DNA from 3 places in the Streptomyces sp. NPDC058985 genome. Region 1 is predicted to be linked to each of the others. Evidence: riboswitches for the same ligand, from Rfam matches in the RefSeq annotation. Region 1 holds a riboswitch; each other region holds the start of a gene.

Region 1 (9,919 bases):
CGGTGACGGCGGCGCGAGCGGTGCTGGGAGAATCCGGACCATGGAAAGCAGCAGCACCGCCGCGCCGGGCAGCAGCCGTCGCGAGGCCACCCGGCAGAAGCTGTACGAGGCCGCCGTCACCCTCATCGCCGAGCAGGGTTTCTCCGCCACCACCGTGGACGAGATCGCCGAGCGGGCCGGCGTCGCGAAGGGCACGGTCTACTACAACTTCGCCAGCAAGGCCGTCCTCTTCGAGGAGCTGCTGCGGCACGGTGTCGGGCTGCTCACCGCCTCGTTGCGGGAGGCGGCGGAGCGGACGGCGCGGGAGGGCCGCGGCCGGGTCGACGCCCTGGACGCGATGATCCGCGCGGGGCTCGTGTTCATCGACCGCTACCCGGCCTTCACCCAGCTGTACGTGGCCGAGCTGTGGCGCACCAACCGGGCCTGGCAGTCGACTCTGCTGGTGGTCCGGCAGGAGGCCGTGGCGGTGGTGGAGGGCGTGCTGCGCGAGGGCGTGGCGAGCGGGGAGTTCAGCGACGGCATCGACGTGCCGCTGACCGCCGCGGCGCTGGTGGGCATGGTGCTGGTGGCCGCGCTGGACTGGCAGTCGTTCCAGCCGGAGCGCTCCCTGGACGACGTGCACGCCGCGCTGTCGCGGCTGCTCCAGGGGCGGGTGAGCGGCCGCCCCTGAGCCGCCCTGCCGCTCCGCCGGCCCGCACACGAAGAACGCCGGTCCGTGGTGGCCGCGTCCCCCGCGGGCCGCCGTCGGACCGGCGCCTTCTCCTTGCTCCCCCTACGTCCCCCCGTCCGGAACCCCCGTGGCCGGTCGTTCCCCCGGGTTCCCCCGTGCCTCGCTCCCGCCGACCGCGGCCGGCGAGAGGAGCGGATCGCGGGCCCGGCTCCGTTCCGGCACCCCGTGTCGCCGGTACCGGAGCCGCGCCCCTCTCCGTGCCTCCACTCTCTCGTTCCCGCAGGTCGGGGCCCATCCGCGCGCATACTCATCTACGCGGCTAGGTACGGATACTCAGTCCTGCGCACCCCGGCTCACGGCAGCACCCTGCCCACTGGTCACCCGAGCGTCCGTCGCGGTACTCGGACGAGGCGGGAGCAGGCCGGAGGAGGACCGTCGGTGGCGGCGGATAAAGTCCCTGGCATGGCACGGATTGCGGTGATCGGCGCCGGGATGGGCGCGATGGCGGCCGCCGCCCGGCTGGCCGTCGCGGGCCACCGGGTGGTGGTGTACGAGCGGACGGGGACGTACGGCGGAGCCCTCGGCCGCTTCGAGCGGGACGGGTTCTCCTTCGACACCGGCCCCGGTCTGCTGCCGCTGCCCGCGGTCTGGCGCGATCTGTTCGTCAAGACCGGCAAGGAGCCGCTGGAGGACCGTGTCGAGCTGGTCCAGGTCGACCCGTCGTCACGGCACGTGTTCGCGGACGGCACTGAGGTCGCGCTGCCGAACGCCTCCCGGGCGGGCGTCGTCGACGCCCTGGACGCGGCTCTCGGTCCGGCGGCCGGGCGGCGCTGGAGCGACTTCCTCGTGCGGGCCCGCGAGGCCTGGGACCGGACGCGCCGCCCGCTCCTGGAGGAGCCCCTGTGGCCGAACTGGGAGGTGCTGGCCGAACGCGACCCCTACCCGTCGGTCCCGCACAAGCGGCTGCTGCGCACCCGCCGCGCCGGCACGCTCGCCGAGGTGGGCGCCTGGGAGCTGCGGGACGCCCGGCTCGCCGCCCTCCTGAGCAGCCACGCGCTGGCGTACGGCCTGGATCCCCGGACCGTCCCGGCGAACGCCGCCGTGCTGCCGTACATGGAGTACGCGTTCGGGATGTGGTACGTGCGCGGTGGCGGCCTGCGGGAGCTGGCGCGCGCCGTGTACGAGCGGTGTCTGGCCCGCCGGGTCGAGTTCCGCTTCGGCACCGAGGTCACCGGGGTGATCGAGAAGGACGGCCGGGTGGCGGGCGTGGAGCTGGCCGAAGGGGGCCTGGCGGAGGCCGAGTTCGTGGTCGCCGGGGTGGCGCCGGACGTGCTGGACCGGGTGTGCGGGGGGCCGGCGGTGCGGGGTGCGGGCGAAGTCCCGCCTCAGCGCGGCGGGGCGAGCCGGCTGACGGTGCATCTGGCGTTGCGGGGTGGGCGCGCGGAGGGCACGGCGCACCGGACGGTGGTGCACGCGCCGGACGGGGACGCCGAGTTGGACGCGCTGTTCGGCGCGGAGCCGCGCATGCCCGCGCGTGCGACCGTCACCGTCCTGCGGCCCGACGACCCGGCGCTGGTGCCGGACGCGGACCACGAGGCGGTCACCCTCAGTTCGGTGGTGCCCGCGGGCGAGGGAGTGGACGCCGAGGACGGGGCCGAACGCCTCGTCGATGCCGCCGAGCGGGCGATACCCGGCCTCCGCGACCGTCTCCTGTGGCGCGAGGTGCGCACCCCGGCCGATGTCGCCGCGGCCACCGGCGTGGCGGACGGGGCGGTTCCGGCGCCGACGCTGGCGGCGGCCGGCGGACGGCTGCTGCACGCCGCGAACAGCACGCGCGTGGCGGGTCTGTTCACGGTCGGCGGCTGGTCGCACCCCGGCGGGGGCCTCCCGCACGCGGGCATGTCGGGCGCGCTGGTCGCCGGACTCGTGGTGGAGGGACCGGAGTTCCGCGGCTCCCAGTGAGCGACCGGTGAGCGACCGGGGACGGTCACCGGGCGCCGGGCGCCGGATACGCCGTCAGAAGCGGTACTGCTCGTCGTATCCCTGCCCCTGCCCCTGCCCCTGCCCCTGCCCTTGGCCCTGACCCTGAGTCTGGCCGTTGTCCTGGTAGGGGTACTGCTGCTCCGGCGGGAGTTCGCCGCCGTAGGGGTCGTCGGTGCTGCGCTGCTGCGGCACCCACACCCCGCCGGCCGGGGTCTCGCCGCCGTAGCCACCGTGCGCGCCGGTGGCGTACTGGTCCTGCCCGTAGCCCTGCTGGCCGTACTGCTGCGTCCCGGTGGTGTCGTAGCCGCCGGTGTCGTAGGACGCCCCGCCGTAGGCGTGGGTGCCGATGTACGGGTCGGAGTAGGCGGCGTACTGCTGCTGGGCTCCGGTGTCGTAGCCGTACCCCTGCTGCCCGTAGCCCGAGTAGTCGTAGGCGTAGGCCTGGTCTGCGCCCGGCGCGGCGGCGGGTGCCTGCTGGTCGTGGCCGTAGCCGGAGTCGGCGTAGACGCCGTAGGAGCCGGTGTCGTCCGGCATCGGCTGCGGCTCGTAGACGGCGGTGGTCTCGGCGGCCGTGGGGTCGGCGGGCCGGGCCGGGGTGAAGACGTCGTCACGGTCGTAGTCGTCGTGACCGTAGGACAGGCCGTCCTGGGACGGGGCGTGGCCCGCGTGGTCGTCGTAGCCGTCCCGGTGGCCCTGGTCGGCGTCGGCCGGTTCCAGACCGGAGACCTCCAGCGTCGGCTCCTGGCGGCCGCGTTCGGGACGGCCGCGCTTGCCGACGAGGCTCGCGGGGGCGTTGACCGCCCAGCCGGCCTCGAAGCCGCGGCGGAACGACAGCGTGACGTAGGTCTGGCCGACCGCGAAGGCGGCGGCGCCCACCCCGATGACGAGCACGTTGGACATCAGTACGCCGGCGACCACGCCGACGAAGCCGCCGAAGGCGAGCAGCCGCCACCGCAGCCGCGCCTTGTACTGCAGCAGCACCTCACCGAGCAACCACAGCGCGACCACGCCGAACGCGATGTAGAGGACCGTCCAGCCCATGTACGCCCCTCTCCCAGTGGCCGTTACGCAGTGTGTCGTAAATATGTGCGGCCGGTCTAGGCCCGCGGTGGGTGGTGCAGGCCCAGGTTCTCGTAGATCTCCAGCGTCGCCGTGGAGTTGTTCAGCGTGATGAAGTGCAGTCCGGGGACGCCCTCGGCCAGCAGCCGCGCGCAGAACTCCGTGGCGAACTCGATGCCAATGGAGCGTACAGCCGCCGGATCGTCCTTGGCTGTGAGGATCCGCTCTTTCAGCTCCGGCGGGAACGAGGCGTTGCTGAGCTTCGGCAACCTCTCCAGCATCTTCACACTGGTCACCGGCATGACCTCGGGGATGACCGGGGTCTCGCATCCTGCCGCGGCGACCCGGTCGCGCAGCCTCAGGTAGGACTCGGCCTGGAAGAACATCTGCGTGATCGCGTAGTCGGCGCCGGCCCGGCACTTGTCCACGAAGTGCCTGACGTCCGCGTCCCAGTCGGCGGAGCGCGGATGCATCTCCGGGAAGGCCGCGACGCCGACGCAGAAGTCGCCCGACTCCTTGATGAGCCGGACCAGTTCGGCCGCGTAGGTCAGACCCTTCGGGTGCGCGATCCAGTCGGCCGTCGGATCGCCGGGCGGGTCGCCGCGCACGGCCAGCATGTTGCGGATCCCGGCGTCGGCGTACTGGCCGATGATGTTGCGCAGCTCGGCCACGGAGTGGTCGACGGCGGTGAGGTGGGCCACGGGGGTCAGCGTGGTGTCGGCGACGATCTGCTGGGTCTCCCGGACCGTACCCGCGCGGGTGGAACCGCCGGCGCCGTAGGTCACGGAGACGAAGTCCGGGGCCACCGCCTCCACGCGGCGCAGCGCGCTCCACAGGTTCTTCTCGCCCTTGGGCGTCTTCGGCGCCGAGAACTCGAAGGAGTACGTCGTCTTGCCGGTGGCGAGGATGTCACGCACCGTGCGGGCGCGGTCAGTCCTCGTGCTTGCGGTTCCGAGGGCCATACGGGCAGGTTAGCCAGGGGGCGGCGGCCACCCAACCGGATGCGGGATATTTGTCCGCATTGTCTATTTGTTGTCCACCCCTTGGACACATGCCCCCGGCATCCGCCTACGGCTGCCGCAGGCGCTTCGCGAACTCGGCCGCGGCCGCGCCCGGATCCTCGGCGGCGGTGATCGCGCGGACGACGACGACCCGCCGGGCGCCCGCCTCCAGCACCTCGTCGAGGTTGCCGAGGTCGATGCCGCCGATGGCGAACCAGGGGCGGTCGGTGCCCAGCGACGCGGTGTGGCGGACCAGGTCGAGGCCGGGGGCATGGCGGCCGGGCTTGGTGGGGGTGGGCCAGCACGGGCCGGTGCAGAAGTAGTCCACGCCGTCCTGGACGGCCGCCGCGGAGGCCTCGGACCCGGCGTGCGTGGAGCGCCCGATGAGGACGTCGTCGCCGAGGATCGCGCGGGCGGCGGGCACCGGGAGGTCGCCCTGGCCGAGGTGCAGCACGTCGGCGCGGGCGGCGTGCGCGACGTCCGCGCGGTCGTTGACCGCGAGGAGCTTGCCGTGCCGGGCGCAGGCGTCGGCCAGGACCGCCAGGTGCTCCAGCTCCTCGGCGGCCTCCATGCCCTTGTCGCGCAGCTGCACGATGTCGACGCCGCCGGCCAGTACGGCGTCCAGGAACTCGGGCAGGTCGCCCTGGCTCCGGCGGGCGTCCGTGCACAGGTAGAGCCGGGCGTCGGCGAGGCGGGCGCGGGCGGTGGTCGGAGCGGTGTCGGGCATGCGGGTGTCCCCCCGGGTCGGTGGTTGGCGTGGGCGGCGCGGACCGCACGGCCCTGCGGCGTACGGACCGCGGACCGTGACGGCCGCGCGGCCCGTACGCCGGGCGGTGGGTCGGGTCAGACGGCGAGCGCCTGGGCGCGGCGCTTCACCTCCGTGCCGCGATTCTCACTCAGCGCCTGGGCCGGGGTGCCCGGCAGGGTGGGGTCGGGGGTGAAGAGCCACTCCAGCATCTCCTCCGGCGTGAAGCCGTCGTCCCGCAGCAGCGTCAGGGTCCCGGCCAGGCCCTTGACGACCTTGTCCTCGTCGATGAAGGCCGCCGGAATGTGCAGCGCGCGGTTCTCACCCCGGCGTACGGCGATGAGCTGGCCTTCCTTGATCAGCTGGCGTACGCGGGTCACCTCGACGCCGAGCATCTCGGCGATGTCGGGAACGGTGAGCCAGGCAGGCACGAGAGCATCGGTCTTTGCGTCAATCTCGGTCACGTCTCCAGCCTGCCATCTGGCACTGACAGGAGGAAGCCGGACCCGTCCGGACCGGTGCTACGCCGTGGCCCCCTTGAGCGGCCTCGCCGGGTCGGCCAGCAGCACCGGGTCCATCGTCGTGCCCGCCTGGATCAGCCGCTTTCCCTGCGCCAGGTCGCGGGGGCGGCCCACCGCGAGCAGGGCCACCAGCCGGTTCTCGCGCAGCCAGCAGACCGTCCAGGCCGGGCCCGTGCGGTCCCCGCGCCACAGGACGGTGTCGGCGGCCGTGTGGTGTCCGGCGTACTGGACGAAGCGGCCGAACTGCTCGGACCAGAAGTACGGCACCGGGTCGTACGCCGCCGGGGTCTCGCCCGCGGGGGCGCCGACGATGTCGGCGGCGACGGTGCGCGGGCCCTGGAGGGCGTTGTCCCAGTGGTGCACCAGCAGCCGCTCGCCGTAGCGGGCGGAGGGGAAGGAGGCGCAGTCGCCAACCGCGTGCACGTCCGGCGCCGAGGTGCGCAGGAGGTCGTCGGCCAGGACCTCGCCGTGCCCGCCGAGGGCGATCCCGGAGCCGGCGAGCCACGCGGTGGAGGGGCGGGCGCCGATGCCGACGACGACCGCGTCGGCGGGCAGCCGGGTGCCGTCGTCGAGGACGACCCGGAGGGGCTCCCCCGACTCGCCGGGCTCGACCCGCTCCACGCGCGCGTGCGTGCGCAGTGCGGCGCCCGCTTCGGCGTACCAGGCGGTCATCGGCGCGGCCACCTCGGCGGGCAGCGCGTCGGCGAGCGGCCGGCCGGCGGCCTCCACCACGGTCACCGCGCAGCCGGCCTCGCGCGCGGCGGTGGCGAACTCGGCGCCGATCCAGCCGGCGCCGACGACGATGCCGTGGCGGCCGGCGAGCACGGGGCGCAGCCGTTCGGCGTCGTCCAGGGTGCGCAGCAGGTGCACGCCCGGCACGCCGTCGGTGCCGGGGAGCCGGACCGGTTCGGCGCCGGTCGCGAGGACGAGGGCGTCGTACGGCACGGGGCCCTCGGAGGTGTCGAGGAGGTGCTCGCCGGGGCGGACACCCAGGGCCTCGCAGCCGAGCCGCAGGGTAATGCCGAGTGCCTCGAAGTCGACGTCGAAGGCGGAGCCCTCGGCCGTGCCGAGCAGGACGGCCTTGGACAGCGGAGGCCGGTCGTAGGGCTGGTGGGGCTCGGCGCCGATCAGTGTCAGGGTGCCGGTGAAGCCCTGTTCCCGCAGGGCGACGGCGGTCTGCACGCCCGCCATGCCGGCGCCCACCACGACCACGCGGCGCGCGTCGTCCGCCGCCGGTTCCGGTCCCCGCTCCCGCGTCTGCTCGCTCACCTGATCACCTTAGCCACCTGACAATTTGTCAGTCAGCGCTCGTGCACCGTGACCTGCTCCACAACGCTCGTGCCGCGGCCGGGGCGCGACTCCCACTCCCAGCTCTCCTCCAGGCGCACCCGGCCGTCCGGCAGTTCCAGCACGGTCGACACGCAGTGCCCCGACGCCGTGCTGCCGTCGGTCCTGAGCTGCACGTACCGGAAGTCGAGCCGGTCCCCCGCGCGGGTACCCACCAGGTGGCCGCGGACGACGTCGCCGCCCGCGTAGTCGGCCCAGACGGCGTCGTCCCGCTCGTGGTACGTGAACCGGGTGCGGGTGCCCACCTGGCCGGGCGCCTGGTCGGTGACGGGGGCGAGGACGAGACCATCGAGCGAACGGGGCACGGGCGGAGGCTCCCTTACGAGTGCGAGGCGCTGCGGGCTAGGCTGGCCAACGTAAAGCACTCGCGGGAGCCCGGACGCACCGGGCTGAGAGGGAGGCTGGCGGCCTCCGACCGTACGAACCTGATCCGGGTCATGCCGGCGAAGGGAGGGGCTGGACGCCCATGCCGTCCTCATCACACAGCTCGCCACACAGCTCGTCACACACCGTGTCGTCGCACACCACGTCGTCACCCACCGTGTCCCGTACGCCCGACGTCCTCGTGGTGGGCGGTGGCGTCATCGGTCTGGTCACCGCCTGGCGGGCAGCCCAGCGCGGGCTCGCCACGGCCGTCGTCGACCCCGAGCCCGGCGGCGGGGCGGCGCAGGTGGCGGCCGGGATGCTGGCCGCCGTCACGGAGCTGCACCACGGCGAGCAGACGCTGCTCTCGCTGAATCTCTCCTCGGCCCGCCGCTACCCGGAGTTCGCCGCCGAGCTGACCGATGTCACCGGCCACGACCTGGGGTACCGCCGCTGCGGCACCCTCGCCGTCGCGCTGGACGCCGACGACCGGTCCCACCTGCGCGAAGTACACGCGCTTCAGCAGCGCTCCGGCCTGGAGTCCGAGTGGCTGTCGGGGCGTGAGTGCCGGCGCCTGGAGCCGATGCTCGCGCCGGGCGTGCGCGGGGGCCTGCGGGTGGACGGCGACCACCAGATCGACCCCCGGCGCCTCACCCACGCGCTCGTGGCCGCCTGTGAGCGGGCGGGGGTGGTCTTCCACCGGGTGTGGGCCGACCGGCTCACCGTCGGACGCGGGGAGCGGGCCACGGGGGTCGCCACCGCCGACGGAACCGCGCTGGAGGCCGGGCAGGTGGTGCTGGCCGGGGGCAGCCTGAGCGGGCGCCTCGCGGGCGTGCCGGACGCCGTGCTGCCGCCGGTGCGGCCGGTGAAGGGGCAGGTGCTGCGGCTGACCATGCCGCGGACGCACGGGCCACTGCTGAACCGCACCGTGCGCGCCGTGGTGCGCGGCAACCACGTCTACCTGGTGCCCCGGGAGAGCGGCGAGCTGGTCGTCGGCGCCACCAGCGAGGAGCTGGGCTGGGACACCACGGTGACCGCGGGCGGCGTGTACGAGCTGCTGCGCGACGCCCACGAGCTGGTCCCCGGCATCACCGAGCTGCCCCTGACGGAGACCCGCGCGGGCCTGCGCCCCACCTCCCCCGACAACGCCCCGCTGCTCGGGCCGACCGGCCTCGACGGGCTGCTGCTGGCCACCGGCCACCACCGCAACGGCGTCCTGCTCACCCCCGTCACCGGCGACGCCATGGCGCACGCCCTGACCACCGGGGAGCTGCCGGACGAGGCCCGCCCCTTCACCCCCCGGCGCTTCGACGCCGCCCCCGCACTCTCGGAGCAGTCCGCATGAACATCTCCGTCAACGGCGAGCCGCGCGAGGTGGCTCCCGGTACGGCCCTGGACGCCCTGGTGGGCACGCTCACCACCGCGCCGTCCGGAGTGGCCGCCGCCCTGAACGAGACCGTGGTCCCGCGCGCGCGGTGGTCCGCCACCGCCCTGGCCGACGGCGACCGCGTCGAGGTCCTCACCGCTGTGCAAGGAGGCTGAACCATGGCCGACGACCCCTTTGTCCTCGACGGCACGTCGTACGCGTCCCGTCTGATCATGGGTACCGGCGGGGCGCCCAGCCTGGACGTGCTGGAGCGCGTGCTGGTGGCCTCCGGGACGGAGCTGACCACGGTCGCGATGCGGCGCGTGAACGCGTCGGTGCACGGGTCCGTGCTGTCGGTGCTGGAGAAGCTCGGCATCCGCGTGCTGCCCAACACGGCCGGCTGCTTCACCGCCGGGGAGGCGGTGCTCACCGCCCGGCTCGCGCGCGAGGCGCTGGGCACGGACCTGGTCAAGCTGGAGGTCATCGCCGACGAGCGCACGCTGCTGCCGGACCCGATCGAGCTGCTGGAGGCCGCGGAGACCCTGGTCGACGACGGGTTCACGGTGCTGCCGTACACGAACGACGACCCCGTTCTCGCGAAGAAGCTGGAGGACGTGGGGTGTGCGGCGATCATGCCGCTCGGTTCGCCGATCGGGTCGGGGCTCGGGATCCGCAACCCGCACAACTTCGAGCTGATCGTGGAGCGCGCGGGGGTGCCGGTGATCCTGGACGCGGGGGCCGGTACGGCGTCGGACGTGGCGCTGGCGATGGAGCTGGGGTGTGCGGGTGTGATGCTGGCCTCGGCGGTCACGCGGGCGCAGGAGCCGGTGCTGATGGCTTCCGCGATGCGTGCGGGGGTCGAGG
Region 2 (9,919 bases), on a different contig from region 1:
CAGCGATCACCGTGGGGATGGAGACCACCCAGGTCGCGCGCGGCAGCGTGGTCTACGTTCCGGCCGGGGTCGCCCACAAGTTCCACCACATCAGTGAGGATCTGCGGGTTCTCGTGGTGTTCTCTCCGCCGGAGAGCTGAGTCCCCACCCAGGGGTTCCCTAGGGGAACGGTCAGGGGGAGACAAGGGATGCGTGCGCCCTGCGCGCGCCTTCGCGGCCCTAGCATCGGGTGCAGGACATCAGAGCATTCCCGGCGGGAGACCGGGCCCACGCGGGGCCCGGTCCTCGAAAGGGTGGAAGGTAAGGACGAGGGCCATGCGAGAGATCTTCACGGGACTGCCGTGGTGGGTGAAGTGGATCGCGGTGCCGGTCATCGCCCTGGTCGTGTTCGGCGGGCTCATCGCCAGCGTGGTCGGGTTCGTGATCGGACTGCTGTTCAAGCTGCTGGTCTTCGTCGCGCTCGTCGGCGGACTGATCTACGTCGTGCGCAAGTTCATGTCGAGTTCGTCCTCGCGCAGCGACTGGTGAGAGCCGTGGGACGCGGGTGGCGGTAACGGGAACCACCGGTTCCCTCGGGCGAGGGAAGTTTCCCGGACGGGCCGTCGGCGGGCGGTGACCGGCGATTAGAGTCCGGAACTCCACGCGGGGGCGACCTCGCGAACGGCGCCCACCCCCACCCGTGTTCCCCGCACGGACGGCCTCCTCGCGTTCCCGGGAGTGAACCTTGGCCACGGCTGACACCGCATGCGCACCGCTGCCCGCCCTGCCCGTGCAGCCCTACTCGACGCCCCCGCCCCCGCACCAGTCCGCCGACCCGCCCTCGGCGACCCTCATCGGCTCCGTGCAGCGGGCGATGCGTCTCCTGGAGTGTGTCGCGGAACACGAGTACGGAGCCCCCGCCAAGCAGCTGGCCCGGGAGACACGGCTGGCGCTCCCCACGGCGTACCACCTGCTGCGCACCCTGGTGCACGAGGGCTACCTGCGCCGGGAGAAGGGGCTGTTCTTCCTCGGCGACGCCGCCGAGCGGCTGGGCAGCAGCGGGGCCGCGCAGAAACGTCGCAGCACGGTGGTCGACGCGCTCGCGCAGGTGCGCGACGCGATCGGCGCCCCCGTGTACTACGCCATGTACCGCGACGGCGAGATCGAGGTCATGTGCGTCTCCGACACCCCGGGCAACCCGGCCGTGGAGGAGTGGGCGGACTTCCGCGAGACCGGGCACGCGCACGCCGTCGGGCAGTGTCTGCTGTCGCAACTGGACGAGGACGCCCGCCGGGACCACCTGAACCGCTACTCGGTGCAGTCACTCACGCCGTACACGGTCCGTGATGGCAATGCCCTGCTGAGACGTCTCGAACGCATGCGGCGGACGTCTCCGGTGACCGAAAGCCAGGCGTACGCCCTGGGGACGGTGTGCGCCGCGATCCCCATCACCGTCGGCACCACGGTGGCCACGATGGCCGTCTCCCTGCCCCTTCACCAGGCCGACCGGCTGTTGTCGGCCGCGGAGCGGCTGCAGGACGAGGTGGGGCGGCTCCTGGGGTCACTCGCGATCTCTATCAGTATCTGAAAACTCACTCCTTGTGATCTGGTGTGTACGTTGAGCAAGATGCCACCAGTGTTAGAGGTTTGATTCCCGGACAGTCGACGGCGAATGACGGGTGTGCGATGGGCGAGTCCGTACAGGCAGAGGTCATGATGAGCTTTCTCGTGTCCGAGGAGCTCTCGTTCCGCATTCCGGTGGAGCTGCGCTACGCGACCTGTGATCCCTATGCCGTGCGGTTGACCTTCCATCTCCCCGGGGACGCCCCGGTGACCTGGGCCTTCGGCCGGGAGCTACTGGTCGACGGGGTGGGCCGGCCGTGCGGTGACGGGGACGTGCGCATCGCACCGGTCGAGCCGGAGCCGCTGGCCGAGGTGCTGATCCGCCTCCAGGTCGGCGCCGACCAGGCACTGTTCCGTTCCTCGGCGGCTCCCCTGGTGGCGTTCCTCGACCGCACCGACAAACTGGTGCCCCTGGGTCAGGAGGGCGCGCTCGCGGACTTCGACACCCACCTCGACGAGGCGCTGGACCGCATCCTGGCGGAGGAACAGAGCGCGGGCTGAACCGTTACGGCAGGCGCGGAGCGGGCGTAACGCTTCGCCCCGGGCGCGTCAGCGCTTGCGGCGACGGCCGCGTCCGCCGCGTACGGGGGCCGCGTCCCCGCCCGGCCCCGCCCCAGCGGACTGTGCGGCCGTCCGGTCGGCCGAGACGACGAGCGCGGCGAGGGCCGTGGTGACCGGCACGGACGCCACCAGACCGATCGAGCCGACCAGCGTGCGCACGATCTCCTCCGCGACCAACTCACTGTTGGCGACCGTCCCCACCCCGCTCTGCGCGATCGAGAACAGCAGGAGCAGGGGCAGCGCGGCGCCCGCGTAGGCGAGCACGAGCGTGTTGACGACCGAGGCGATGTGGTCGCGGCCGATGCGGATGCCCGCGCGGTACAGCCCGCGCCAGCCCATCGTCGGGTTGGCCTCGTGCAGCTCCCAGACCGCCGACGTCTGGGTGACCGTCACGTCGTCGAGGACACCGAGCGAACCGATGATCACGCCGGCGAGCAGCAGACCGCTCATGTCGATCGCCGGATACAGGCCGTGGATGAGGCCGGTGTTGTCGTCCGTGTTGCCGGTCAGCGCCGCCCAGTCGATGAACAGCGACCCGAGGATGCCGATCAGCAACAGGGAGATCAGTGTGCCGAGCACCGCCACGGACGTGCGTGCGGAGAGGCCATGACACAGATACAGCGCGATCAGCATGATGGCGCTGGACCCGATCACCGCGACGAGCAGCGGGTTCGAACCCTGGAGGATCGCGGGGAGGATGAAGAAGTTCAACAGCAGGAAGCTGATGGCCAGGGAGATCAGCGCCATCAGGCCCCGCAGCCTTCCGACGACCACCACGGCCAACGCGAAGATGCCGGCGAGCAGGGTGAGGGGGAGCCTGCGGTTGATGTCGGTCACCGAGTACTGCAGGTCCCGCGGTGCGGAGGGCTCGTAGGCGACCACGACCTCCTGGCCCTCGTGCAGCTGCCGCGACTGGTCCGGCTGCACGATTTCCTCGAACGTGCGGCCCTTGTCCTTGCCGCTGTCCACGCGGATCGTCGCCCGCTTGCACTCGCCGTTCGCCTGCTGCACCGCGGAGGAGCCCTCGGCGGTGGAGGTGTCGCCGGTGGGGGTGGAGCCCGAGGCGTTGACGGACTGGCAGCTCAGTTCCACCACCTTGGTCACGGTGGCCTGCTGCGTCTGCCGGTCGAAGCCGACGCCGGTGCGCTCGTGCGGCGGCGCGCCGCCCGGCCACAGGACAGCGAGCCCGATCAGGACCGCCGCGGCGAACGGGATCAGGATCGCGGCGATGACCTTCCGCAGATGCCGGGAGACGGGCGCCGCGGGGCCATGACTGTGCGAGTGCCCGTGGCCTCCTCCCGCCCCGCTCCCGTGGCCGCTGCCCGCTCCGGGCCCGTGGCCTCCTCCCGCTCCGGGCCCGTGGCCGCCGCCACCGGGGCCGTGTCCAGGGTCGCCGGCTCCACGGTCGGCGCCCCTGTCGGCGTGCGGTCCGCGGCGGGGATCGTGCGGCGGAACGGGGGGATGCTGCGGTGTGGTCACCGACCGATCATCGCAAGAACAAGGGGGGCCCTCTGTTCACCGCGCCCGAATGGGCGTTAGCGTGGAGGCACCTTTGTACACGCGGGAGCTCGGAGCACCGGGCTGAGAGGGCGCTGACCTCCGTCCCAGCGATGTTTCACGGGAAACATGACCGAAGTCGAGTGATGTATCCCACGAAGCGTCGGCGGACGGAATCCGCTGCGTCGACCGCCGAACCTGTTACCGGGTAATGCCGGCGTAGGGAGTAGGTCTCATGACCATCAAGGACGCACGCACGCCTGCCTCCACGCAGAACTCCTCCCAGGAGGAGACCGCGGAGGCCGGGAAGTCCATCGGCTGGCACAAGGCGTACGTCGAGGGCTCGCGCCCCGACCTGCGGGTGCCGGTCCGTCAGGTGCACCTCACCAACGGGCAGTCGGTCACGCTGTACGACACCTCCGGTCCGTACACCGATCCGCTCGTCGACACCGACGTCCGCAGGGGACTGGCGCCGCTTCGGGAGAACTGGATCATCGCCCGCGGCGACACCGAGGAGTACGCGGGCCGTCCCGTCCGTCCCGAGGACGACGGCATCAAGCACACCTCGCCGCGCGGCGGGCTGCGCAACCTCGACGCCGTCTTCCCCGGACGGCCGCGGCAGCCCCGCCGGGGCCGGGGCGGCACCGCGGTGACGCAGCTCGCGTATGCCCGCCGGGGCGAGATCACGCCCGAGATGGAGTACGTGGCCGTCCGGGAGAACGTCTCGCCGGAGGTCGTCCGTGAGGAGATCGCGGCGGGCCGTGCCGTACTGCCGGCCAACGTCAACCACCCCGAGATCGAGCCGATGATCATCGGCAAGCGGTTCCTGGTGAAGGTCAACGCCAACATCGGCAACTCGGCGGTGACCTCCTCCATCGAGGAGGAGGTCGACAAGATGACCTGGGCGACCCGGTGGGGCGCCGACACGGTCATGGACCTCTCCACCGGCCGCAACATCCACACCACCCGCGAGTGGGTCCTGCGCAACTCCCCCGTCCCCATCGGGACCGTGCCGCTCTACCAGGCCCTGGAGAAGGTCGACGGCCGGGCCGAGGAGCTGACCTGGGAGGTCTACAAGGACACCGTGATCGAACAGGCCGAGCAGGGCGTGGACTACATGACGGTCCACGCGGGCGTGCGCCTGGCGTACGTGCCGCTGACCGCGAACCGCAAGACCGGCATCGTCTCGCGCGGCGGCTCGATCATGGCGGCCTGGTGCCTGGCGCACCACCGGGAGTCGTTCCTGTACGAGAACTTCGAGGAACTCTGCGAGATCCTCGCCGCGTACGACGTCACGTACTCCCTCGGCGACGGCCTGCGGCCGGGCTCCATCGCGGACGCCAACGACGAGGCGCAGTTCGCAGAGTTGCGCACGCTCGGGGAACTCAACCGGACCGCCAAGCGTTTGAACGTTCAGACCATGATCGAGGGCCCGGGACACGTCCCGATGCACAAGATCAAGGAGAACATCGACCTTCAGCAGGAGATCTGCGATGAAGCTCCGTTCTATACGCTCGGCCCGCTGACCACGGACGTCGCGCCGGCGTACGACCACATCACCTCCGGCATCGGTGCCGCGATGATCGCCTGGTGGGGCACGGCAATGCTCTGCTACGTCACGCCCAAGGAGCACCTGGGCCTGCCCAACCGTGACGACGTCAAGACCGGCGTCATCACCTACAAGATCGCCGCCCATGCCGCCGACCTCGCCAAGGGTCACCCAGGTGCGCAGGAGTGGGACGACGCGCTGTCCGACGCCCGATTCGAGTTCCGGTGGGAGGACCAGTTCAACCTGGCCCTCGACCCGGACACGGCACGGGAGTTCCACGACGAGACCCTGCCGGCCGAGCCCGCCAAGACGGCCCACTTCTGCTCGATGTGCGGGCCGAAGTTCTGCTCGATGAAGATCAGCCAAAGCATCACAGAGCAGTTCGGGGGCACGGCGGCTGCGGGGGCGACGGCTGAAGAGGTCGCGGAGGGGATGCTCCAGAAGTCGAAGGAGTTCGCGGAGCGCGGGAACCGGGTGTACCTGCCGATGGCGGACTGAGTAAGCGGGTGGCGGGGCGGCGCTGCCTTGAACGGCGCTCCCCAGCCCCCTGCACAGCTCCAGAGCGCTTGCGAAGGAGAGCCGGACGCGCTCTGTGCTGAAGGGCCCCTTTGGTGTGTGGTCGCACCGCTCGTACGGTCGTGGGCGTGATGAACATCGTTGGCGAGCGGCGCAGGCTCGGAGTACCCGGGCCTGAAGCGAGGCTGCGGTTCGAGACAGAGCTTCAGGAACTGGGGTCGGCACCGCGGCGCAGGTTGCTGGTGCTCGACGGGAATCCCGCGTTTGAGCTCTCCCCGTGGTGTGGGACGTGTCAGTTCCTGTTTCAGCGGCTTGAGGGCGCCGGCCAGACGCTGTCATTGGAAGGCATGCAAGATCTCCTCGCCGGACAGGTCTCCGATCTGGACGACGGCATCCTGGCTGCGTTCGGCTCCCTGCTGCCGGAAGGGAATTACCTGCCACTGTTGCTTCGTGTCGAGCCACGGTTGGTGACTCCAGGGCAGGACGGTGACTACTTCAGCAATGAGCAAGTGGCCACCTGGGGGCCCAACCAGTTCTGGGGTCTTCCGGAGCACCCTCGCACGCCGTATTACCGCACGTTCGAGACGGTGATCGACGGCACCGCACATCTCTATGAGTTCGCCGTACCGATGGTTCCTCCACTCTGGAACGACCGGGAGCGGGTCGCGGAGTACGTCGAGTGGATGGGGCAGGGGGTGGTGCCGACAGCAGTCGCGGTGTCGACGTTGGATCTCTGTCAGCCTGCGTTGAGCCTCCCGTCGACGGACGAGTACGAGCACTGGGGGCTGACGCATTTTCTGCTCGACGGCCACCACAAGCTGGAGGCGGCAGCCTCGGCCGGACGTTCCGTGCAGCTCCTGTCGCTCCTGGCCTTGGACGAGAGTCTGTCCGGCCCCGATGACCACCGCAGGTTGGGAGCCCTGCGCTCACAGCGCAGCCTGAGCCGTGGGGCTCGGCCGCCACGCTGACCAGCGTCAGTCTTCTGGTTCCACTGCTCGCGCCGACAACCGTGGGACGCGTGTGGGCACCGATTCGCGGACCGATGAAGATCAGCCGAAGCATCTCAGAGCAGTTCGGTGGTGACGTGGAGGCGACCCTGGAGGAGATCAAGGCCGGGAGGCCGGCGAAGGCGAAGGAGTTCGCAGCGTCCGGCAACCGGGACGACCTGCCATTGGACGACTGAGCACGGCACACAGAAGCCACGGACGGGGCTCGCGCCGCGGGGAGCCGCGGGCCCCGCCGCTGCGTGGGCCCGCCGCTGTCTGGGGCCGGCTCGCGGTGCTCAGGCCGGTTCGGTGTGACGTGCCACCCCGAACGGGTTGTCGATCACGTAGCGCCAGTATCCGTCCGCGCCACGGCGAGCCACATCCGTTGCGGTGCCCTCGATGTGGACGTGCTCGCCGTGCGCCGCGCTTCCGGTGATGACGAAGTCGACGATCAGCAGCGCCAGCTCGCCGACGACGTACGTATGACGTGGCGTCACCGTGATCGGAACGCGCAGCCGGAGGAACTCTCCATTGGCGTGGAGCCTGCCCGCCCCGGTGACCAGGTGGCCGGGCTCCGGTATGAAGCCCGCGGTGGGCTCGTAGAGCTGGTCGAGCGCTTCCGGGTCGAAGGTGTTGAACGCACGAGCGAAGGCGTACGGATGCTCGGCCGCGCTGCGTGCCAACTGCACACTGGTGGAATGCGTCATGGGGCGAGCGAACAGCAGGCCGGCATAGGTCACCAAACGGAAACCCACGTCACCTGGGACGAGGAGTTGGTGCCCGGCCCGCGGGGCCGCACCGATCGGCCTGAGGCCGACTGCCCTGTTGAGGTAGCCCTCGCGGCGGTGTCCGGTCGCTGGACCACGCTGCTCCTGCGTGAACTGATGGGTGGTCCTCGCGGCTTCATGGAGCTGCGGACGCTGCTTCCCGAGCTGTCGGCGAAAGTGCTCAGCGACCGGCTCCGTGCATTGCGGGAGAGCGGCCTGGTGACGGCGGATCGCCGACGCGGCTTCCCGGCCCGCACGCGATACGTCCTGACGGAGGCGGGCAGGTCGCTGCGGTCACTCCTGGTCGAGCTGTACGCCACAGGCGAGGAATTGCAGCGCTTGTCCGAGCGTCGAGGCGAGAGCCCGCGATCACCTGGGGAAGGTGCTCATCCATGAAGATCTCGCACGACATCCGGCGCGAGCACGGAGGGAGCCAGGCCGAGATCGAGGAAGGCATGGTCCAGAAGTCGAAGGAGTTCGCGGCCGCCGGCAATCGCGTGTATCTGCCGATCGCGGACTGACGTCCCCGCGTGCCGTGCCGTGCCGTGCGGTGGGGACGGGCAGACCGTAGGTCCGTCCTCTCCCCGCCGAGGGGTCCGTCTCGGCAGACTGGGGGCATGACATCCACCTCCCTGAGCAAGGGCGCCAACCTCGCCGTCGACTCCCCCGCGGTGCGGATCGAACTCGCCTGGGCCGCGGGGCCCGGGGTTCCCGAGATCGACGCTTCCGCGCTGCTGCTCACCTCGGCCGGACGGGTGCGGGACGACGGCGACTTCGTCTTCTACAACCAGCCCCGGCACGCGTCCGGCGCGGTGGGGCACCTGGGCAAGCGGGGCGGACCCGGCGGGCCCGCGGGTGTCACCACCGACTCGGTCGAGGTGGACCTGGTCTCGGTGGAGCCGGCCGTCGAACGCATCGTGCTGTGCGCCTCGGCGGACGGCGGGACGTTCGGCCGGGTGCCGGGGCTGTCGATGCGGTTGCTGGACGCCGCTTCCGGGACCGAGCTGGCCCGGTTCGACATGACCGCCGGGACGGAGACCGCCCTGGTCGGCGGCGAGCTGTACCGGCGGCAGGGGAAGTGGAAGTTCCGCGCGGTCGGGCAGGGGTACGCCGCCGGACTCGCGGGGCTCGCCACCGACTTCGGCATCACCGTGGACGACGACACTCCCCCGACGCCGACGCCGACGCCGACGCCGACGCCGACGCCGACGCCGACGCCGACGCCGACGCCGACGCCACCCCCTCAGCCCTTGTCCCCACCGGCGACCGCATCCGCCGGGCGGACCCGGCTGACCAAGGGCGAGGAGGAGCTGCCCGTGGACATGCGCAAGCGGCTGTCCCTCCGCAAGGAGCAGGTCGCCGTCAGCCTGCGCAAACACGGTGCGGACGGCGTCACCGCGCGCGTCATCCTCGTACTGGACGCCTCCGGTTCCATGTCGTTCCTCTACTCCAAGGGCGTCGTGGCGGACGTCGTGGAGCGGATGGCCGCCGTCGCCGCGCAGTTGGACGACGACGGCGAGATGCAGGCATGGACCTTCGCCTCGAACCCGGCGCGCCTGCCCGACCTGCGCCTGGGCGAGCTGCCCGAGTGGCTGCGGCTGCACGTACGCGTGGGGGAGATCAGCCTCTTCCGCCGCGGCCGGAAGAAGGGCCTGGACCCCCGGCAGGCCGACATGCGGGCGGTCGGGATCCAGAACGAGGAGCAGAAGGTGATTGCCCAGGTCCGTGCCTTCGTCCGGGAGAATCCGGCACCGGTTCCGACCCTGGTCCTGTTCTTCTCCGACGGCGGTGTCTACCGCGACGCCGAGATCGAGCGGGAGCTGCGGGAGGCGGTGGAGGAGCCGGTCTTCTGGCAGTTCGTGGGGCTCGGCCGGGCCAAGTACGGCGTGCTGGAGCGTTTCGACACCCTGACGGGCCGCCGCGTCGACAACGTCGGCTTCTTCGCCGTGGACGACATCGCCACCGTGCCGGACCCGGAGCTCTACGACCGCCTGCTGTCCGAGTTTCCGTCCTGGATCACAGCCGCCGGCCGGGCGGGCATCCTCTGACGCGCCGCCCGCCCGGACCGGTGGCTACTCGGACCGGTGTTCCGGACCCCCGAAGTCCGGGCTGCTGTAGTCCGGGCTGGAGTAGCTCGGACGGTGACCGGTCTCGGGGCCGCCGTCGGGACTGGTGAACCCGGGTCGGCCGTATCCGAGGTGCGGCATGCGGCTGCTCGGGGCCTTGGGTCCCGTGCGGTGCAGTGCCGCCGTGCCCGGGTTACCGAGCGCCTCCTGCAGGAAGGGCAGGATGCCGCGTTCCAGCAGGGCGTCGTGCCAGGCGTCCCTGGCCCGGGCCACTTCCTCGTCGAGTACGCCGTAGGAGCCGGACTCGGCGGACGGCCGGTTGCGCAGCGCGGTGATCAGCAGCCCCACCGCGGCGACGAGGATCGCCACCGCGGT
Region 3 (9,919 bases), on a different contig from region 1:
CGGCACGCTCGTGGGTGACCAGGGCACCCGGGACTGACCGGAGAACACCCCCCTGTCCGCGGACGCCACCTGTCCGGGGGACGGACGGGACGGGGCCGGGCCGGGGGATGGACAATGTCCCGCCGGTCGGGAACCGTGCAGGAAGAACGCGACGCAGCCGGCCGCCGCCCCGCCAGGGGACCGCAGCCGGGCCTACTCAAGACACGCAGGAGCAAGTGGTGATCGAAGAGACCCTCCTCGAGGCCGAGGAGAAGATGGAGAAGGCCGTCGTGGTCGCCAAGGAGGACTTCGCCGCGATCCGCACCGGCCGTGCGCACCCGGCGATGTTCAACAAGATCGTGGCCGACTACTACGGCGCGCTGACGCCGATCAACCAGCTGGCCTCGTTCTCCGTGCCCGAGCCGCGCATGGCCGTGGTGACGCCCTTCGACAAGAGCGCCCTGCGCAACATCGAACAGGCGATCCGCGACTCCGACCTGGGCGTCAACCCGAGCAACGACGGCAACATCATCCGAGTGGTGTTCCCCGAGCTGACCGAGGAGCGCCGCCGCGACTACATCAAGGTCGCCAAGGCCAAGGGCGAGGACGCCAAGGTGTCCATCCGCTCCGTGCGCCGCAAGGCCAAGGACGCCATCGACAAGCTGATCAAGGACGGCGAGGTCGGCGAGGACGAGGGCCGTCGTGCGGAGAGCGAGCTCGAGCAGACCACCTCGAAGTACGTCGCCCAGGTGGACGAGCTCCTGAAGCACAAGGAAGCGGAGCTGCTCGAGGTCTGATGAACGACTCTTCCTGGGGAGCGCCGCCACAAGCCGGGTACTGGGGGCCGTCCGACGGGGGACCTGTCCAGGGCGCTGCCCCGGCGGGTTCCGCATACGATGCGCAGTACGCGCAGCAGACTCGCCCCATGCCCATCGTGCCCGACGTACCCGAACACGGCGGTGACCAGGACGACGACCGGGGGGCCGCTCGGGCGAGCGGTCCCCTGTTCCAGAACCCGCCGGTGCAGCCGTATGCGGCGGTGCCGCAGAATCCGGAGCCCATGCCCGACGCCCCGCAGCCGGCGCAGTCCCAGCCGCCGCCGAAGAAGACCGCGGGGCGCGACCTGGGCGCGGCGATAGGGGTCGGCGTCGGACTCGGCGCCGTCATCGTCGCGTCGCTGTTCGTCGTCAAGGCGGTCTTCGTCGGCGTGGTCGCGGTCGCGGTCGTCGTGGGCCTGTGGGAGCTGACCAAGCGGCTGGAGGAGCGCAAGGGCATCAGGGCGCCGCTCGTGCCGCTGGCGATCGGCGGCGCGGCGATGGTGGTCGCCGGGTACGCGCGAGGTGCCGAGGGCGCGTGGGTCGCCATGGCGCTCACGGCGCTGGCCGTGCTCGTGTGGCGGATGACCGAGCCGCCGGAGGGCTACCTCAAGGACGTCACGGCGGGTCTGTTCGCGGCCTTCTACGTGCCCTTCCTGGCCACGTTCGTCACGATGATGCTGATGGCCGACGACGGCGCGCAGCGCGTGCTGACCTTCCTGTTGCTCACGGTCGTCAGCGACACCGGCGCCTATGCCGTCGGCTGGCGCTTCGGCAGGACCAAGCTCGCCCCGCGCATCAGCCCCGGCAAGACCCGCGAGGGGCTGCTGGGAGCGGTGGCCTTCGCGATGGCGGCGGGCGCGGTGTGCATGCAGTTCATGATCGAGGACGGCGTCTGGTGGCAGGGCCTGCTGCTCGGCCTCGCGGTCGCCGTCAGCGCCACGCTGGGCGACCTCGGTGAGTCCATGATCAAGCGCGACCTCGGTATCAAGGACATGGGCACCCTCCTGCCGGGCCACGGCGGCATCATGGACCGCCTGGACTCCCTCCTGCCGACGGCGCCGGTGGTGTGGCTCCTGCTGGTGATCTTCGTGGGGTCGGGCTGATCCGGCCGGCGTGAGCCCGCAGGGCCGGCCTCGCGACCGCCCCCACCTGCACGTTCTTCGACGAGAGACCCGTTGTCCACAGGGCGGCGGGTCTCTTCTCATATGTCTGCGACACTGGTACAGCCATGCCTAAGCCCGGAGAACTCACATTCGTCGCCCCCCGCGGAGCCAAGAAGCCGCCGCGGCACCTTGCCGATCTCACGCCCGCCGAGCGTAAAGAGGCCGTCGTCGCTGCCGGCGAGAAGGCCTTTCGTGCCAAGCAGCTCTCGCAGCACTACTTCGCGCGGTACGCGCACGACCCCGAGCAGTGGACCGACATCCCCGCCGGTTCGCGGGAGGGGCTCCGGGAGGCGCTGCTGCCCGAGCTGATGACGGTCGTCCGGCATCTGTCGACCGACCAGGGCACCACCCGCAAGACGCTCTGGAAGCTGTTCGACGGGACGCTCGTCGAGTCGGTGCTCATGCGCTACCCGGACCGGGTGACCATGTGCATCAGCTCCCAGGCGGGCTGCGGCATGAACTGCCCATTCTGTGCCACGGGGCAGGCCGGCCTGGACCGGAACCTGTCGACGGCCGAGATCGTGCACCAGATCGTGGACGGCATGCGGGCGCTCAGGGACGGAGAGGTCCCCGGAGGCCCGGCCCGGCTCAGCAACATCGTGTTCATGGGCATGGGTGAGCCCCTGGCCAACTACAACCGGGTCGTCGGCTCCATCCGCCGGCTCACCGACCCGGAGCCGGACGGGCTGGGGCTCTCCCAGCGCGGCATCACCGTCTCCACCGTCGGTCTCGTCCCGGCGATCAACCGCTTCACCGGCGAGGGCTTCAAGTGCCGCCTCGCCATCTCGCTGCACGCCCCCGACGACGAGCTGCGCGACACCCTCGTCCCCGTCAACACGCGCTGGAAGGTGCGTGAGGTGCTGGACGCCGGGTTCGAGTACGCCGCGAAGTCAGGGCGCCGGCTCTCCATCGAGTACGCGCTGATCCGGGACATCAACGACCAGGCGTGGCGGGGCGACCGCCTCGGGCGGCTGCTCAAGGGCCGCCCGGTGCACGTCAACCTCATCCCGCTCAACCCCACGCCCGGCTCGAAGTGGACCGCGTCGCGGCCCGAGGACGAGAAGGCGTTCGTGGAGGCGATCGCGGCGCACGGTGTGCCGGTGACGATCCGGGACACCCGTGGCCAGGAGATCGACGGGGCGTGTGGTCAGCTCGCCGCGAGCGAGCGGTAACCTGACCGGCGTCAGTACAACGCCACAGTAACCACATCTTCATATTCCGACAGGGGAGCGCCACAGCGCTGAGAGTGCGGCACCGGCCGCAGACCCTCCGAACCTGGCCCAGGTCATTCTGGGTAGGGAGATCGGTCACCACTCGAGCTGTTGCGCCCTGCCCGGGACCCTCGCCAGGGGTCGCGGGCGGGGCCGCGTCTTCTCCTGGTCACCCAGGAGGAATCAGTGAGCATCACCAAGAAGGTCACCGTCCTGGCCGTCGGCCTCGGCATGGCCGGCGGCCTGGCCGCCTGCGGGTCGTCGTCCGACGAAGGGCAGGGGTCCGGCGACTCCAAGACCGTGACCCTGGTCAGCCATGACTCGTGGGCCTCTTCGAAGGAGGTCGTCGCCGCCTTCGAGAAGAGCTCCGGCTACAAGGTCAGGGTCCTGGAGGACGGCGACGCCGGGCAGGCCGTCAACAAGGCCGTCCTCACCAAGGACAACCCGCAGGGCGACGTCTTCTTCGGCGTCGACAACACCCTGCTCTCCCGCGCCCTCGACAACGGGCTGTTCCAGCCGTACGAGGCAAAGGGCTCCGACCTGGTCCTGCCCGAGTACCGGGCCGACCAGGACAAGCACCGGGTCACGCCCGTCGACACCGGTGACGTCTGCGTCAACTACGACAAGGCGTACTTCAGCAAGAACAAGCTGACCCCGCCGGACTCCTTCGACGACCTGGTCAAGCCGGAGTACAAGGACCTGCTCGTCACCGAGAACGCGGGCAGTTCCTCGCCCGGCCTGGGCTTCCTGCTCGGTACCGCCGCCAAGTACGGGGACGACGGCTGGGAGGGCTACTGGAAGAAGCTCAAGGCCAACGGCGTCAAGGTCGTCGACAGCTGGGAGCAGGCCTACAACGAGCAGTTCTCCGGCTCGGCCGGGGGCAAGAAGGCCAAGGGCGACCGCCCGCTCGTCGTCTCCTACGCCTCCTCCCCGCCCGCCGAGGTGATCTACGCCGAACCGCAGCCGTCCACCGCGCCCACGGGCGTCGCCGACGGCACCTGCTTTCGCCAGGTCGAGTACGCGGGCCTGCTGAGCAACGCCAAGAACCCCGAGGGAGGCAAGGCACTCCTCGACTTCCTCATCGGCAAGCAGTTCCAGGAGGACCTGCCGCTGAACATGTTCGTGTACCCGGTGCGGGAGGGCGCGCGGATCCCCGAGGCGTTCGCGAAGTACGGGCCGCAGGCCGAGGACCCGCAGACCATGGACCCGGCGAAGATCGCCGGCAATCGCGACCAGTGGGTCAAGTCGTGGACCTCGCTCGTACTGAAGTAGGCAAGGGAGCCCCCAGGGCTCGGAACCCGCGCGGGAGCGCGGCGCGGCTCGCCCTGATGGTCGTGCCCGTCGCGTTCTTCGCGGTGTTCTTCGCCTACCCCGTCGCCGCGATCGTCGCGCGCGGCCTGGAGGTCGACGGCGCCTGGCAGTTCGGCCGGATCGGCGACGTGCTCGCCCAGTCCGACGTGCGGCACGTGCTGTGGTTCACGACCTGGCAGGCGCTGGCGTCCACCGCGCTCACCCTGCTGATCGCACTGCCCGGCGCCTATGTCTTCGCCCGCTTCGACTTTCCAGGCAAGCAGGTGCTGCGGGCGGTGGTAACCGTGCCGTTCGTGCTGCCGACGGTCGTCGTGGGGACGGCGTTCCTGGCGCTGGTGGGGCGCGGCGGGCTGCTCGACGAGCTGTGGGGCGTACGGCTGGACACGACCGTGTGGGCCATCCTGCTCGCGCACGTCTTCTTCAACTACGCCGTCGTGGTGCGCACCGTGGGCGGCCTGTGGGCGCAGCTCGACCCGCGGCAGGAGGAGGGCGCGCGGATGCTCGGTGCCTCCCGCCCGCGGGCCTGGCGGCAGGTCACGCTGCCCGCGCTCGCTCCCGCGGTGGCGGCCGCCGCGCTGATGGTGTTCCTGTTCACCTTCACCTCCTTCGGCGTCGTGCAGATCCTCGGCGGGCCCGCCTTCTCCACCCTGGAGGTGGAGATCTACCGGCAGACGTCCCAGGTCTTCGACCTGTCCACGGCGGCCGTGCTGACGCTGATCCAGTTCGTGGCGGTCGCCGCGGTCCTCGCCGTGCACGCCCGGACGGTACGGCGGCGGGAGAGCGCCCTGCGGCTGGTGGACGCCGCCACGACCGCGCGCAGGCCCCGGGGCACGGGCCAGTGGGCGCTGCTGGCGGGCGTCCTGGCCACCGTCGCGCTGCTGCTGGTGCTGCCGCTCGCCGTGCTGGTCCAGCGGTCGCTCGGCGCACCCGGCTTCGGCTACTATCGGGCGCTGACCAGTGCCGACGGCGGCGCCTTCCTGGTCCCGCCGATCGAGGCCATCGGCAACTCCCTCCAGTACGCCGTCGCCGCCACCGCCATCGCCGTGGTGATCGGCGGTCTCGCCGCCGCCGCGCTCACCCGGCGGGACGCGGGCCGCTTCGTGCGGGGCTTCGACGCGCTGCTGATGCTGCCGCTCGGGGTGTCCGCCGTGACCGTCGGTTTCGGGTTCCTGATCGCGCTGGACGAACCGCCGCTGGACCTGCGCTCCTCCTGGATCCTGGTGCCGCTCGCCCAGGCGCTGGTCGGTGTCCCCTTCGTCGTACGGACCATGCTGCCCGTGCTGCGGGCGGTGGACGGACGGCTGCGGGAGGCGGCGGCGGTGCTCGGAGCCTCGCCCTGGCGGGTGTGGCGGGAAGTGGACCTGCCGATGGTGCGGCGGGCGCTGCTGGTCGCGGCCGGGTTCGCCTTCGCCGTGTCCCTCGGGGAGTTCGGCGCGACCGTGTTCATCGCGCGGCCCGACAACCCGACGCTGCCGGTCGCCGTGGCGCGGCTGCTGGGCAGGCCCGGGGACATGAACTACGGCCAGGCCATGGCCCTTTCGACGATTCTGATGCTGGTGTGCGCGGTGGCGCTGGTGGTGCTGGAGCGGCTGCGCACCGACCGGAGCGGGGAGTTCTAGAGATGCGACTGGTTGTGCGGGTGATCCAGGGATGCTGCTGAACGTCGAGGAAGCGACCGTCCGCTTCGGCGGGCGGGCCGTGCTGGACGCCGTCGGCCTGGAGGTCGCCGAGCACGAGGTGGTGTGCGTGCTCGGGCCCAGCGGCAGCGGCAAGTCGACGCTGCTGCGCGCGGTGGCCGGGCTCCAGCCGCTGGACGCCGGGCGGGTGACGCTCGACGGGCGGGACCAGGCCGGGGTGCCCGCGCACCGGCGCGAGCTGGGGCTGATGTTCCAGGACCACCAGCTGTTCCCGCAGCGGGACGTGGCCGGAAACATCGCCTTCGGGCCCCGGATGCGGGGCGCGTCCCGCACCGAACAGCGGGACCGGGTGGCGGAGTTGCTGGAGCTGGTCGGACTGCCGGGCGCCGGACGCCGGTCCGTCGCCGCGCTCTCCGGCGGCGAGCAGCAGCGGGTGGCCCTCGCCCGGGCGCTCGCGCCCCGGCCCCGGCTGCTGATGCTGGACGAGCCGCTCGGTCAGCTCGACCGCTCGCTGCGGGAGCGCCTCGTGGTCGAACTTCGGGAGCTGTTCGGCCGGTTGGGCACCACGGTGCTCGCCGTGACGCACGACCAGGGCGAGGCGTTCGCGCTCGCCGACCGGGTCGTGGTGATGCGGGACGGGCGGATCGCGCAGTCGGGGACGCCGCTCGAGGTGTGGCAGCGGCCGGCCGACGCCTTCGTGGCCCGTTTCCTCGGCTTCGACAACGTGGTGGAGGCGACCGTCGCCGGGCAGGTCGCGGACACGCCGTGGGGCAAGGTCCCGGTCCCCGAGGACGCCCTGCAGGGGACGCGGACGGTGCTCGTGCGGCCGGCCGGGGTCCGGATCGTCGCCGCCGACGCGGGCCTGCCGTGCACGGTCGCGGCCCGCACCTTCCGGGGCACCCATGTCGCCGTGCGCCTCCAGCCGGAGGACGCGCCGCCCCTGGAGGCGGCGTGCGCGCTGCGGGCGGCACCGGAGGTCGGGGACGCGGTCGGAGTGGAGTTCGAGGCGGCGGAGGTCGTCGTGCTCGGCTGAGCGCCGGCCCGCAGCGGGCCGGCGCTCCCCGGACATGACGGCGGCCCGCCCCCGAACCGGGGACGGGCCACCGCCGCTGTCCAGCTGGGTGCGGGCGTCAGCGGGTGCTGTTCGCTCCGCGACGGCGCAGGCCGAAGAAGACGGCACCGCCACCGACGACGACCAGGGCCGCCGCGATGCCGGCGATCATGCCGGTGTTGGAGTTGGCACCGGTCTCGGCGAGGTTGGAGTCACCGGCCGCCGGGGACGGCGCGTTGCTCGGCGCGGCCGCCGGCGCGGTGCTCTGGTCCTCCGTCGGCGCGGGGGCCGAGGTGGACGGCTCGGGGGCCGGGGTCTCCGTCTCGTCGGACGGGGTCGAGGAGCTCTCCGACGGGGTCGGGGTCGGGGTGTCCTCGGTCTTGCAGGGGGTCGACGGGGTCACGAGGTTCGGCTTGATGTCCTCGTCGACGTACCGGTCGGCCTTGACGTGGATGCGGTACTCGGCGTTCGGCTTCCAGTCCGCGGCGAAGGTGATGGTGCTGCCCTCGCGCGAGCCCTTGACCGTCTGCTCGCCGATCTTCTCGGCGTCGGCACCGTTGTTCTGCAGGTAGACGGTGACGACGGCGGGGATGCCGGCGGGGTCCACGTCGGTGACGGTGATGACACCCTTGTCGCCTTCGCACTTGGCGGCGGCGGAGAACTCGCTGATGTCGCAGGCGAGGGCGTTGCCGGCGGCGCCGACGGCCAGGGCCGCCGAGGCGGCGACGACGCCGAGGGCGCGGACGCTACGGCGTGACGCCGTACGGCTGATTATGGACAGGACTGCCACGTTTGTCCTTTACGGGAGCGCAGATGGGGGGTGGGCAGGGTGCCGACGCCCGATGACACGGCATCAGCACACCCATGAGCCTCACTGGTTTATAAGCGGTGCATAAGCAGTGTCAACGCATATGCCAGCCAAGCACGTTGACTTTGCCGTCTTATTAACCGCCTACACGTTTCAGTGCGTCGGCAGGCGCCCCGGCCCCCCGCCGGCTCAGCCTTCGACCGCCGCCGGGTCCATCCACACGACCTCGAAGGTGTGGCCGTCGACGTCGTCGAAGGCGCGCCCGTACATGAAGCCGTGGTCCTGGGTCTCGCCGCTGACCGAACCGCCGGCCGCGACCGCCTTCTCCACCAGCTCGTCGACCTTCTCGCGGCTCTCGGCGCTCAGCGCGAGGAGCACCTCGCTGGACTTGCTGGAGTCCACGATCTCCTTCTTCGTGAACTGGCGGTACTTCTCCGGCGTGTGCACCATCACGACGATGGTCTCGCTGAGCGGGATCGAGGCCGTGGTGTCATCGCTGAACTGGGCGTTGATCTCGTAGCCGAGACCGGTGAAGAACTTCTTCGAGGCGGCCAGGTCGTTGGTGGCCAGGTTCACGAAGATCATCTGCTGGTACATGAGGGCCTCTCCCGTAAGTGCGCTGCCGTTGCCGTGCTGTTCGAAGGGTTAGACGTACGGCGGGCGCGGAACTCATCGCCGTTTCGTGGATCTCTTCGAGAATTTTCTCGCGGGTGCCGCGAGGACGTCAGCGGGACAGGGGGAGCGCCGCCAGTTCCGCGACGATCAGGGTCAGCGCACCGAACAGGGCGAGCAGCGCGGCGGCGCGCACGGCGGCCGCGGCGCGCAGGGTCGCCGGGGGCGCCCCCAGCCGCAGCAGGGCGTCGGTGGTGTCGGCGCGGGCGTGTTTGGCCTCCACGGCCGCGGTGAGGAGGGTGGCCACCGTGCAGCCGGCCACGAGGAGGGCGCCCAGGGTGCTCAACGCCCCGAAGTCCGGGCCGTCGGTGGCGTACAGGGAGGTGGCGACGTAGGCCGCGGCGGCCACGGCGCAGACGACGCCGAGGGGGCGGCCGATGCGGTGCGCCTCGTCCATGAGGACGCGCCCGGCCAGCAGCCGCAGGGCGCCGGGTCGGGCGGCCTGGAGGAGGCGGCCGCACAGGTGGGTGAGGCCGGGGCCGGCGAGGGCCAGGCCCAGGGCGGTGAGGGCCCAGCCGATGAGTACGCCGGCCGACGGGGTGGCGTCGGGGGTGGTGGCCGGGTGCCCGGTGTAGGTCTCGACGGCGAGGCCCGCGGCGAGTACGGCGATGCCCCAGGGCAGGACGGTGGTGTTCGGCGGGCGGGGTGCCGGGAGGGCGGGGGCGGAGTCCTGCACGGGCGGGGGCCCGTCCGGGTCCGCCGCCAGGTCGCCGTCACCGGGCCGCGTCAGCAGGGCGGCTCCGCCGGAGGGGGCGTCCGGGGACTCGGCGGCGCCGGCGGACGCCTGCCGGGCCTCGGGAGCCGGGGCACCTGCCTGAGCCGGGGACGCCGTCCAGCGGGCGCCGAAGCGGCCGTAGGCGCCGAAGGTCTCCCGGGCCTTGCCCCAGCCGTACGCCCCGAAGCGGCCGTAGCCCCGGGCGCCGGTGGCCGGGGCGCGGCGCGGCTCGCGGGGGCGCAGGGAGTACGCGACCGCGGCCGAGGCGGCGGCCGGGACCAGGGCCAGCAGCGTCAGGATCGCCGGGGCCGGGAGGGACTGGCCGACGGCCAGCGCGTCGGCCGGGACGCCGTCGGAGGGCGGGCCCGTCAGGTCGCCGCGCAGGTGGAGGAAGAGCAGCAGGGCAGCCACCGAGCCGAGCGCGCCCGACAGGGCCGTGGTCGTCGCGGAGACGGCCATCAGCCGGCCCGGCCCGAGGCCGATCGCGGACAGCCCCGAGCGGGGCCGGGTGCCGGGGTCGGTGCGGGCCACGGCGACCGCGAGGTACACCGTGG

The links. A riboswitch is a leader RNA that binds a small molecule or an ion and turns the genes downstream of it on or off. The one in region 1 is predicted to bind thiamine pyrophosphate.
Region 2: it holds a riboswitch for thiamine pyrophosphate, as region 1 does, so the genes downstream of both, thiC (phosphomethylpyrimidine synthase ThiC) here and thiO (glycine oxidase ThiO) in region 1, are expected to answer to the same signal.
Region 3: it holds a riboswitch for thiamine pyrophosphate, as region 1 does, so the genes downstream of both, ACFW01_RS07575 (thiamine ABC transporter substrate binding subunit) here and thiO (glycine oxidase ThiO) in region 1, are expected to answer to the same signal.

What each region holds. Positions count from the first base shown of each region.
Region 1 covers NZ_JBHYJX010000033.1:57,587-67,505, reverse strand. Annotated here, with positions in the region: gene ACFW01_RS25910 (TetR/AcrR family transcriptional regulator) at 41-670, shown strand; gene ACFW01_RS25905 (phytoene desaturase family protein) at 1,133-2,632, shown strand; gene ACFW01_RS25900 (hypothetical protein) at 2,687-3,694, opposite strand; gene metF (methylenetetrahydrofolate reductase [NAD(P)H]) at 3,751-4,674, opposite strand; gene thiE (thiamine phosphate synthase) at 4,781-5,440, opposite strand; gene ACFW01_RS25885 (Rv2175c family DNA-binding protein) at 5,557-5,922, opposite strand; gene ACFW01_RS25880 (NAD(P)/FAD-dependent oxidoreductase) at 5,980-7,191, opposite strand; gene ACFW01_RS25875 (hypothetical protein) at 7,281-7,631, opposite strand; TPP riboswitch at 7,684-7,795, shown strand; gene thiO (glycine oxidase ThiO) at 7,793-9,034, shown strand; gene thiS (sulfur carrier protein ThiS) at 9,031-9,231, shown strand; gene ACFW01_RS25860 (thiazole synthase) at 9,235-9,919, shown strand, end outside.
Region 2 covers NZ_JBHYJX010000057.1:7,126-17,044, forward strand. Annotated here, with positions in the region: gene ACFW01_RS33775 (cupin domain-containing protein) at 1-140, shown strand, start outside; gene ACFW01_RS33780 (DUF5326 family protein) at 316-528, shown strand; gene ACFW01_RS33785 (IclR family transcriptional regulator) at 842-1,567, shown strand; gene ACFW01_RS33790 (SsgA family sporulation/cell division regulator) at 1,666-2,103, shown strand; gene ACFW01_RS33795 (YibE/F family protein) at 2,152-3,642, opposite strand; TPP riboswitch at 3,714-3,903, shown strand; gene thiC (phosphomethylpyrimidine synthase ThiC) at 3,896-5,707, shown strand; gene ACFW01_RS33805 (hypothetical protein) at 5,857-6,693, shown strand; partial or broken gene ACFW01_RS33810 (hypothetical protein) at 6,768-6,908, shown strand; gene ACFW01_RS33815 (YybH family protein) at 7,008-7,418, opposite strand; gene ACFW01_RS33820 (winged helix-turn-helix transcriptional regulator) at 7,410-7,874, shown strand; partial or broken gene ACFW01_RS33825 (thiamine biosynthesis protein ThiC) at 7,868-7,999, shown strand; gene ACFW01_RS33830 (VWA domain-containing protein) at 8,096-9,526, shown strand; gene ACFW01_RS33835 (hypothetical protein) at 9,551-9,919, opposite strand, start outside.
Region 3 covers NZ_JBHYJX010000006.1:144,594-154,512, forward strand. Annotated here, with positions in the region: gene pyrH (UMP kinase) at 1-37, shown strand, start outside; gene frr (ribosome recycling factor) at 219-776, shown strand; gene ACFW01_RS07565 (phosphatidate cytidylyltransferase) at 776-1,900, shown strand; gene rlmN (23S rRNA (adenine(2503)-C(2))-methyltransferase RlmN) at 2,026-3,132, shown strand; TPP riboswitch at 3,174-3,279, shown strand; gene ACFW01_RS07575 (thiamine ABC transporter substrate binding subunit) at 3,358-4,443, shown strand; gene ACFW01_RS07580 (ABC transporter permease) at 4,419-6,101, shown strand; gene ACFW01_RS07585 (ABC transporter ATP-binding protein) at 6,133-7,152, shown strand; gene ACFW01_RS07590 (LAETG motif-containing sortase-dependent surface protein) at 7,250-7,960, opposite strand; gene ACFW01_RS07595 (VOC family protein) at 8,168-8,575, opposite strand; gene ACFW01_RS07600 (hypothetical protein) at 8,703-9,919, opposite strand, start outside.